One region of the Paenibacillus sp. MB22_1 genome, then DNA from elsewhere that is predicted to be linked to it. Evidence: riboswitches for the same ligand, from Rfam matches in the RefSeq annotation. Region 1 holds a riboswitch; the other holds the start of a gene.
The links. Region 1 has a riboswitch for cyclic di-GMP ahead of ACL02P_RS11630 (sensor histidine kinase). Riboswitches for the same ligand answer to the same signal wherever they lie in the genome.
Positions count from the first base shown of each region.

Region 2: another riboswitch for cyclic di-GMP. It lies ahead of ACL02P_RS12605 (anti-repressor SinI family protein); the one in region 1 lies ahead of ACL02P_RS11630 (sensor histidine kinase).

Region 1 is NZ_JBLADV010000002.1:10,580-14,961, reverse strand. Features, by position in the region: tRNA gene ACL02P_RS11655 (tRNA-Lys) at 1-51, shown strand, start outside; tRNA gene ACL02P_RS11650 (tRNA-Gly) at 68-142, shown strand; tRNA gene ACL02P_RS11645 (tRNA-Arg) at 152-225, shown strand; tRNA gene ACL02P_RS11640 (tRNA-Leu) at 513-596, shown strand; gene ACL02P_RS11635 (GNAT family N-acetyltransferase) at 869-1,081, shown strand; cyclic di-GMP riboswitch class I at 1,963-2,048, shown strand; gene ACL02P_RS11630 (sensor histidine kinase) at 2,155-3,687, shown strand; gene ACL02P_RS11625 (LuxR C-terminal-related transcriptional regulator) at 3,575-4,171, shown strand; gene ACL02P_RS11620 (hypothetical protein) at 4,345-4,382, opposite strand, start outside.
Region 2 is NZ_JBLADV010000002.1:207,028-211,409, forward strand. Features, by position in the region: gene dnaI (primosomal protein DnaI) at 1-389, opposite strand, end outside; gene ACL02P_RS12600 (DnaD domain protein) at 427-1,977, opposite strand; gene ACL02P_RS12605 (anti-repressor SinI family protein) at 2,180-2,353, opposite strand; cyclic di-GMP riboswitch class I at 2,393-2,477, opposite strand; gene ACL02P_RS12610 (hypothetical protein) at 2,939-4,198, shown strand; gene sipW (signal peptidase I SipW) at 4,200-4,382, shown strand, end outside.

The DNA of each region.
Region 1 (4,382 bases):
ACCTGACTTTTAATCAGGGTGTCGAAGGTTCGAGTCCTTCATGGCTCACCAGTTTCATATTTATTATGCGGACGTGGCTCAGCGGTAGAGCATCGCCTTGCCAAGGCGAGGGTCGCGGGTTCGATTCCCGTCGTCCGCTCCATCTTAATACGCGCCCTTAGCTCAGCTGGATAGAGCGTTTGACTACGAATCAAAAGGTCAGGAGTTCGAATCTCTTAGGGCGCGTTCCCTTTGCCGGTGTGGCGGAATTGGCAGACGCGCGCGACTCAAAATTGTACGCGCCTTGTGTTTTGCGCGTAAAACCGTTCCGTTCCTTGATATATAAGGTTTTTCCAAAGAGGGCACCGCGCTTTTGTCGGTAGACCCGCACCAAACTCCCCAAAATTCAGCCGATTTTGGAAGACCGCGCTTTTGTTAAGATGTTACGCGGTCGAGTTGTACGCGGCTGGTGTGTCGAGGATAACTCGATGTAGTATGCAAGTCAAGCAAGGCGAATTGAATATTTTTACTTTGCCGGTGTGGCGGAATGGCAGACGCGCTCGACTCAAAATCGAGTGGGGAGACCCGTGGAGGTTCGAGTCCTCTCACCGGTACCATATACTTAAAACAAAAACCCTGATCGTTGAATAATTCAATGATCAGGGTTTTCTTTGCATTTAAAGTAAATAATCAGCAGGGAGTACAACGCTTGTTCGCATATACCTAAGGAGCCGAAACTTATTCATTAAGACCCGATTTCTTGAAGCGATGTAACCTTTACAGGTTTTAAGCGGCACGGTTGCTTTCTCTATTTTTGGAATAATGATCATGTTGTTTTGCTGTCGTTACGGGAGCGGAGATTGGTGTTATTTCATTGGTCCCTGAGCGGATGGGAATTGGGACAAAAGTGATCGAGTGGTTAAAAAATTATGCCCAAAACAAAGGTTTTGACCGAATTTGTATCGAAAATGCCAACACGGATGCGAGTATTGGATTGGCAAGGAAATTGGGCTTCACTAATGTCCCTAATAGTCCAATTATTCAAGAGGTTCTTAAAACAGAGGAGTCGCCTGACTATCATTTACTGATAGTAAGATCATAAGTTCTTTTTAGTTAGTCCAGACTCAAAAAGTACCCCCAACTTCGAGAAGTTGGGGGCTCTAGTGTTTACTTTGATTATTTTTGTAATCTTCCGATCTTTTAAACATCCTCAGCCTAAATATTACGATACGCAATTCTTTCTTCAGTAAACTTGTAACTGTTGGCCAACTCAGAACTTGATTCCGATCGATCTCTCCCGTTTGAGTTGTTTTACAACATTATTCTATGGTTAGATACCTAGTCTGTATCCGGCGAATGCCTATAGTCAAACGCCCTTTTTATGATTTATTTGATACATAATTCAGATTCGCTGACGCCTACAGGTCGGCGAATCAGCCCAAGATATTGGGACTATTCGAAACTTGCGTACGGATGGCCTGTTACAGAAAAAACAAAGAGCCCCAAGCCAAAAGGGCGAGGGGTTAAAAAGCAGGTGACGTTCTTTGCTTCTAATTTATGTATGAACGTTTGCACATGTTACAAAAAACTAAAAGACACTGCTGTTCGATACCTATATTTCCAATTCGAATGAATGTGACCCAAAATGAAAATAAATAAGGAAAGTTTTAGCAACTATATTCTCGCAAAAGTTGGAATCTTCTAGTATAATATGTCTATAAAGCGAGGATTAGACAGGAATTTGGACTATATTTTCCGGCTCGGTTATTAGGATAAAGGTCCGTTTTTCGGTCGAAACTGTGCTTCTAGTACTTTTCCTATAGTAAGACTGAAAAAGAGGAGGGATCTGAGGTCAAATCTATGTAGGTAGTACCTGGTGGCTGTTAAATGACATTATGAGGTCAGGTGAAGGATTCGAACATCGCCATGGACGAATGGGTTATGAATTATTCTCCTATTGGTTGTCCAAATAAATATGAGCTGAAGGAAAAATGGCAAACCCGCTCGAAAGACGGGGACGCAAAGCCACGGGTCTGCGGCCGTAAGGCTATGATCGCCGGGTTACCCTAAAAGGCAGGCTTCCGGAGAAAAGGCACGTTTAGGGTACGTGTCTTTTTTGTCGTCTATGTCCGATTCCGAATAAGCCGAGGAACCTCATCGAGGGAGGGAACTGAAGTGGTGCTTGTACTGTCATTATTGCTGATGACCGCCATTCTGCTATTCGCCCATCCGAGAAGAGAGCCAAATCGTTGGGCCGGTTCAGTCGCTTTTTTCTCTGTACTCGGAGAGTTGACTATCGCCATAGATGAGAAGATAATTCCCGTATTTGTCCCCTTGGCAAATGGTCCAATTATAGCCGGATTAGAGTGGGTAAAAGGTTTTTTTTACTTCTTAGCCTTATACTTGCCTCCCTATTCATTATTGATGTTCAGCTTGAGCTATGCGGGGTGGTTTCAACGGCGAAAGAGTTGGAAGCGCTCCATAATCGTTGGGGCACTGATACCGGTTCTGATCATGTTTCTTCTACCTTCAGAGGCTTCACGTGATACACGGATACCGTTCTGGGCAATGATTTATTACGCTACCGCAGCAGTGCCATGCTTGAGGTTGGCATACCGTGAAGTTGATGAGAGGATCAGGCAGCAACACCGTGTGGTCTGTTGGATTGTTGTACCGTCGATCGGTTTTGTACTGCTTTTCGATTATATTCTGCCTTTGCTCCAATTCCACCCGCCCTTTGATACCAAACGTGCTGGTTTAGCAGCCGTGTGCATTTGCTTTTTTGTATTTGTTGTACGTTACGGTGTATTGGGCGTCCGAATCCGATTGGAGAAGTATTCCACATCCCCAGAGCCATATGGGGAGACTCCGCTTACATTTCAATTCTATCATGCTTTAAAAAGTGAACTTGGAAAAATACAGATTGCAGCCAGACGTATATTTTATCTTGCCCAACGAACCAAGCAACAGGAATTGTATCGGGATACATCTCATTTGATCGATGCTACCGAGCGGATTATGGCAATAGCTTTCCGTTTTCGTAATTCATCACAACAGTTGGTATTGTACGAGCAGTCATGCATTATAAATGAACTCGTTGAGCAACTATTGAATAGCTTGACGGGAGAATTTTGCAGCAAGAATCTTATCGTCCGAAAAAAATTGGATGAATCGATTGTTTTGCATTGTGATTCTGTTCACGTGCAGCAAGTCATGAAGAACCTCTTCTATAATGCCATTGAAGCGATGTCCGAAGGAGGGTGTCTGACAATAACATCGAGACTGTCGCAAGAAACGCTGGATATCTCTGTTCGTGATTCCGGTTGCGGCATCGCTCCGGAAGCAATGCCGTATATTTTTGAACCTCATTTTACAACCAAGTCGAACGAAGAGAACGATGGATTGGGTTTATTCTACAGTCATGAAGTCATGCGTCACCATCAAGGATCCATCGAGGTACAAAGTCTAATCGGAATCGGTACGACATTTACGCTTCATTTTCCCATCCAAAGAGTCATTCGTCATTCACCGCCATTGAACCGATGGGAGGGAGACCATGAGCAAGATCAAAGTATTATTGGTGGAAGACGATCCGGTGTGGAACGAATATATATCCGAAACGGTGAATCGAGAACCAGATTTGTTTTTGGTCGGAACGGCTCGGACGAAAGTCAATGCAATTCGCATTGTCAGTATGTTAGACATTGATGTGGTACTATTGGATGTAGTGTTGGATGGGAAAAAGGCAGACGGGCTTGACGCAGCGCTCGAAATTGTCTACATGAGTAAGGCGAAAGTCATCATGCTTACGGTATTAGACCAGGCAGAGATCGTTTCCGAGGCGTTCGGCAACGGTGCTTTCAATTATATTGTCAAAACGGCGCTCGAAGATATTCCGGAGGCAATTCGAGCTGCACATTCGGGACTATCCTCCATTCATGCTTCGGCTGCAGGCGTGCTTCGATCCGAATTTGTTCGAATGAAGCAACAAGAAATGCGCCAAAATTTGACGCGAACCGAAGTTGAAATCCTCCGTTTTATTCATAATGGTCATACCCGTTCCGCAATTGGGGAACATTTGCATATAACGGAAAGTACGGTCAAAAAGCATGTAAACCGAGTGATTCGAAAATTAAAGGTTCACACCGGTAGAGAAGCTGCCAAAAAAGCAAAATTGAAAGGAATATTATAAAGTCCATGTGTATTGATATAGAAAACCGGGAATAGCACCTTTAACCGATACAGGTAGGTGCTATTCTTTTTGTTTGTTAGTCAAACAACCAGTCAGGAATGCGTAACCAGCGTCGACTGAAATCTGACGACTGGCTATCTATCCCTGCCTCACAATCAAGGGTATTTAAACTTTTAAGCTTTAGTATCTATGTTTTGTCCGCGATACTGAT
Region 2 (4,382 bases), 200 kb from region 1:
TCCAGCGCCCGCTCATCCACATAAAAGCTATGAATCCGTTTCTTGACGGACAATTCGCGCTCATATTGCAGTTGCTTGGGGCATGGCACCTGACGATCTACAAGCTGCGGGCTCCCGCCCACCTGCTCGACCGTCAGCTTCGTGAAATGGCCGGGGAAATCGTTGGGACATTGCTCCAAGCCCGGGCAGTTGGCGCAGTGCTTGCTGTCGTTGATGTATTGATACAGCTTGGCCATCCCGCGCGTCAGCTGCTCCTGTTCCAGCTCCGGATGTTGGTCCCGGAGTTCCCTTACCAGCGGGTCATTCATCAGACGTGCGGTCAGCTCCTCGGAGCGTTGTTTGAATTGCGTGCTTTTCATCTGCGTAAGCAGTTCCCCAAGTGATTCCATTGGTTGTGTCACCTTCCTTCCCCAAGCCTAAACGGATTCAGACTTCTTTTTTATGCTTTCCGGATTGCATGCGTTCCGCCATCTTAATCAGCTCAGCAAATTCTTCTTCCGATACGGCGGTCTCCTGGCCAGTCCGTTCCACAATCGGGATTTCCGGCTTCGGCTTCGCTCCCCGGCTGCCGTAGGTTCGCGCCCGTCCTCCACCGGAGGCGGCGCCGCCCGCCTTCTCCTTGACCTTCTCCTTCACCTTCGATTGGTCGCGGATATATTGTACGGCCTGCTCATACGTGTTGATCTGCTTAAGCAGCATGTTGGCTGCGATCGCATCGATGAAATTGCGATTGATCCGCTGCTCCCCGCCAGAAGTGAGCAAAGACATCAAATAATGGATCAGTACGTTGATTACTTCGCCGGGCAGCTTGTAGTTCAAATCGATTTTCTCAAAAATGTCCAGCAGGTTGTCCGGAATCGATCCCGGAAAGAACGTCTTCAGTAACCGGGTATACGGCTCATTGCGAAGCATCATATTATATTGGTGAATATCGCATTTGCTTTGGAATTGCGGCGGTACGTCAACGTAATACTCCATCTGTACCGCAACCTCCTCGGCCACGTTCCCCGCTTGAGCGGAAGCGGCCGCCGCTTTCGGCTCCTCGCCGCGCAACGCGACGATTTTGCCGTAAGCTACCTCGCGTTCCTCCTGACGGCGCTTGCCTTGGCGGAACTGCAGGTTGGCCTTGTGCTGGAGTGCATCCAGCAGAATCCCGCCGCCCGGATCAAAGACGCCGTCTTCATCCAGCAGCCGGCAAATATCCTGGACGCTTAAATCGTACTTGCGGGCAACATAATTCACCACGCCCATCCCTTCCGGGTCAAAGCGAAGCGCCTCAACGAAGGAGCGATTCTGGGACTCACGCGGAAAACGCAGGATGATGTCCGCATAGTTGATCGCATCCTCTTCCAAAGCCAGCTTGAGCCCCGGCTGCCTGGCGATCGACGTCTCGGCAATCGCCTGCTCCAGCTCGTAATCAATGGAATGGGTGTTCAGCTCAAAGATCTCATAGAACGGAACCGTAATATTTTCCTTATTCAGGCCAACCCCTGACCACGCCTCCGGTTCTCCGCGGAACAACTGCTCCCGCAGAGACAGGACCGCGAATTTCCCGATCTTGTCTCGTAGCAGCAAAGTCAGGTGCTGGGTCCGGAAAAATTCCGCCGGCGCCAGCGGTGCCTGAAGCTCATATTCGTAGATATAATCGTCGCTGTCCGGAACATAGAGCCGGTTCGTCTGAAGCAGCCCCACCGCCTCCAACCGGGAAGTCTGCTCGATGAGAAACTTCCGCCCTTTCTCGCTTGGATCGAGGCCAAGGGTCAGGAACAGCTTCCGCTGCTGCTCGACGTCCGAATATCCAACCTGCTCCTGAGGAACATGCTCTACCAGCAGCCGGTACAGCGAAATCGCGAACGCCCCGACCATCGGTTGATAGATCAAACCTAGCATTTTGCCATCGACGGGACTGAGTCCGAAGTCACGGTATACGCAATAACGGTGATTTTCGGTAAAATGCAGCATGTTGTTCATGCGCACGGCTTCATCGCTCCTTCCCTATCACGTACAAATAGACTTCCTCTATTTTAGCATAAAAGACGCCGTCCTGAATCGCCCCCAGCTTACAAAAATCTCCCTTTTTCTTCCTGAGCCTCGCCGGGACAATGTTTTACGCCGGAATAAGCACAAAAAAGAACCGTCCCCCTGATGGGGCGGCCCTTTACTCCCTCTTCTTTATCATCTATTTGTTATGTAAATGCCACTCTTTTAAATAAGGGCGATCTCCGGCTAAAAAACGCCGAACCTCATCAATGGAGACCCCCTCCTCCTTTGCCATGGCGAGCAAAATCACCCATTCCGGGTCAACGTTTCCGGGGAACCGATCATAAGAAATAACCTGGGCGGACTTCTTCAACAACAATCTCCTCCTAAGATCATTATTTTGGTTTTGTCCCCAGGCAGTCCAGCCATCTTAGTATTCCTACCTTAGATCTGAGACTTTGTGCCCCTGCTTTTCAACAGGTTTACCCTTATCTGGTGCTTCTGATGCCAATGGATCTCCTTAGTCAGTATGCATCTTGGTACTTATTATAACGTCTCAAATTTGAAAAGTATGTCATTCCACGTAAGTTCGGCATACCGTTTTCATCGAAAAGGTTAGCTTTTTTTGTTTAATCCCTAATGTTCTTGTCATATTGAACCACCGCTTGTCAAGTACTAGGAATTGTTTCTTATAGAGAACAATAAATCGTGAAATCCCGTGAATTAGTCAGATTTTTAAAGAAAACAATAGATAAATGTTCTTTATTAAGAACAAATCACTGGATTTGCGCCTTTCCTAACGTTAACCATTTCAGGTATATTCAAATCACGGTGTTTGTTCTTAATAACGAACATATTAACGAACATAACGGACCATACCTAGAAAGGAGCGACTATTCTGCGAAGATCCCGAGCTGAAGTAATCCGTAAACTACGCAAAAAACGGAAGAAGCAAAACATGGTCAAATCGCTGCAGTCCGGATTAATTCTCTCAACTCTGCTCTTGTGGACTTCTCAGCAGGTTGGCACAACCTTCGGCGAATTCACCAGCACACGCGAAGATAACACGGAAATCAAGGCGTGCCGAGTCTTTCCAAGCCAAATCGAAAGCCAGCTCGCGATGTTGGCCGAGCATTTGAACCGAGCCGCTTCCTTAAAAGGGAGACTTATCGGAGCAAGCCTAATCCGCGCTTCGATAGATACAACAACTCCGATCTCGTCTCCGGCTCTTCCGAATGCGAGTGATCCGGCCACCAGTCTTCCGCTGCCCCCGTCTTCAACCGATGCGGTGTACTCCAGCGGCGACGGACCGGTCAGCTCGGAAGGTTCCGCAGATTTCTCCGCAAGCCTGCAGCTGGACGCAGCCGAAGGCTTATCGGCACGGATTAGCGAGCTGAACGCCACAATCCAGCAGCTGCAGCAGCAACTGGCGCTGAATCAGTCCACTTGGCAAGAGCTGGTGCAGGAAATCACGGCAGCGACCGCCGTGATTCAAGGGCTACTGACTTCATTAAACGGCCTGGAGCCGAATTGTGCCGAGCTCACGCAAACTACGGTGCTTGACCGGATTGCGGATCTCCTGAAGGGCAGCAGTTTGCTATCCGGCCCGCTTCGCGGGACGTTACAGGAGATCTTAAGCTACCTGCGCTCCGTCCATCAATCTGAGTTTAGCCTCTCGACCAACGGCTTTGTTGCTATCGCTTTTGCCAGCCCGTTTTCGTCCCGGTCGGCCGATGATTTAAGTGCCCTCAGCGATCCGGTCGCCGGCGAAGAGCGCACGTACTTTGAGAGCGTACATGCTTCTCTGGAATCGGCAATCGCAGGCTTAACTGCCGAGATTTCCAGTCTCGAAGCGCAGCGGGCTCAACTGTTGGCAGAAGCGGAAGCACAGCGGCTGGCGGAGCTGGAACGATTAAAGCAGTTGGAGGAAGAACCCCCTCCGACGGTGGGCGATTCCGGTGATGGAGCAGTCCAACCTCCTGCAGAAGAAGATGGTGTTGCAGAGGATGAATCTGCAACCCTTCCGCCGGATGCGCCGGCTAGCAGCGGCACACCGGGGCTAGAACCTCTGCTGCCCCCCGAGCAGCCAAATCCATTGGACAGTCTTATCCTGACGAAACCGGAGGATGAACTGCCCATCGATTTGAACGACGACGGGGATGAAGAGGATGACGATGACGAGAATGAGGACGCGATTCCTTCAGAAGTAGGTGAATAACATGCGTATTCGTAAATGGTTAGGAAACGCGCTGACGTTCCTGATGGCGGTTGCCTTTTTTACCGTGGCAGGCTCGGTGGTCCTCTCAAAGATTTCCGGCAGCGAACCGAACTTCTACGGCTATCAGCTGAAAACGGTCTTGTCCGGCTCGATGGAGCCTTCCATCCCTACCGGTTCCGTTGCG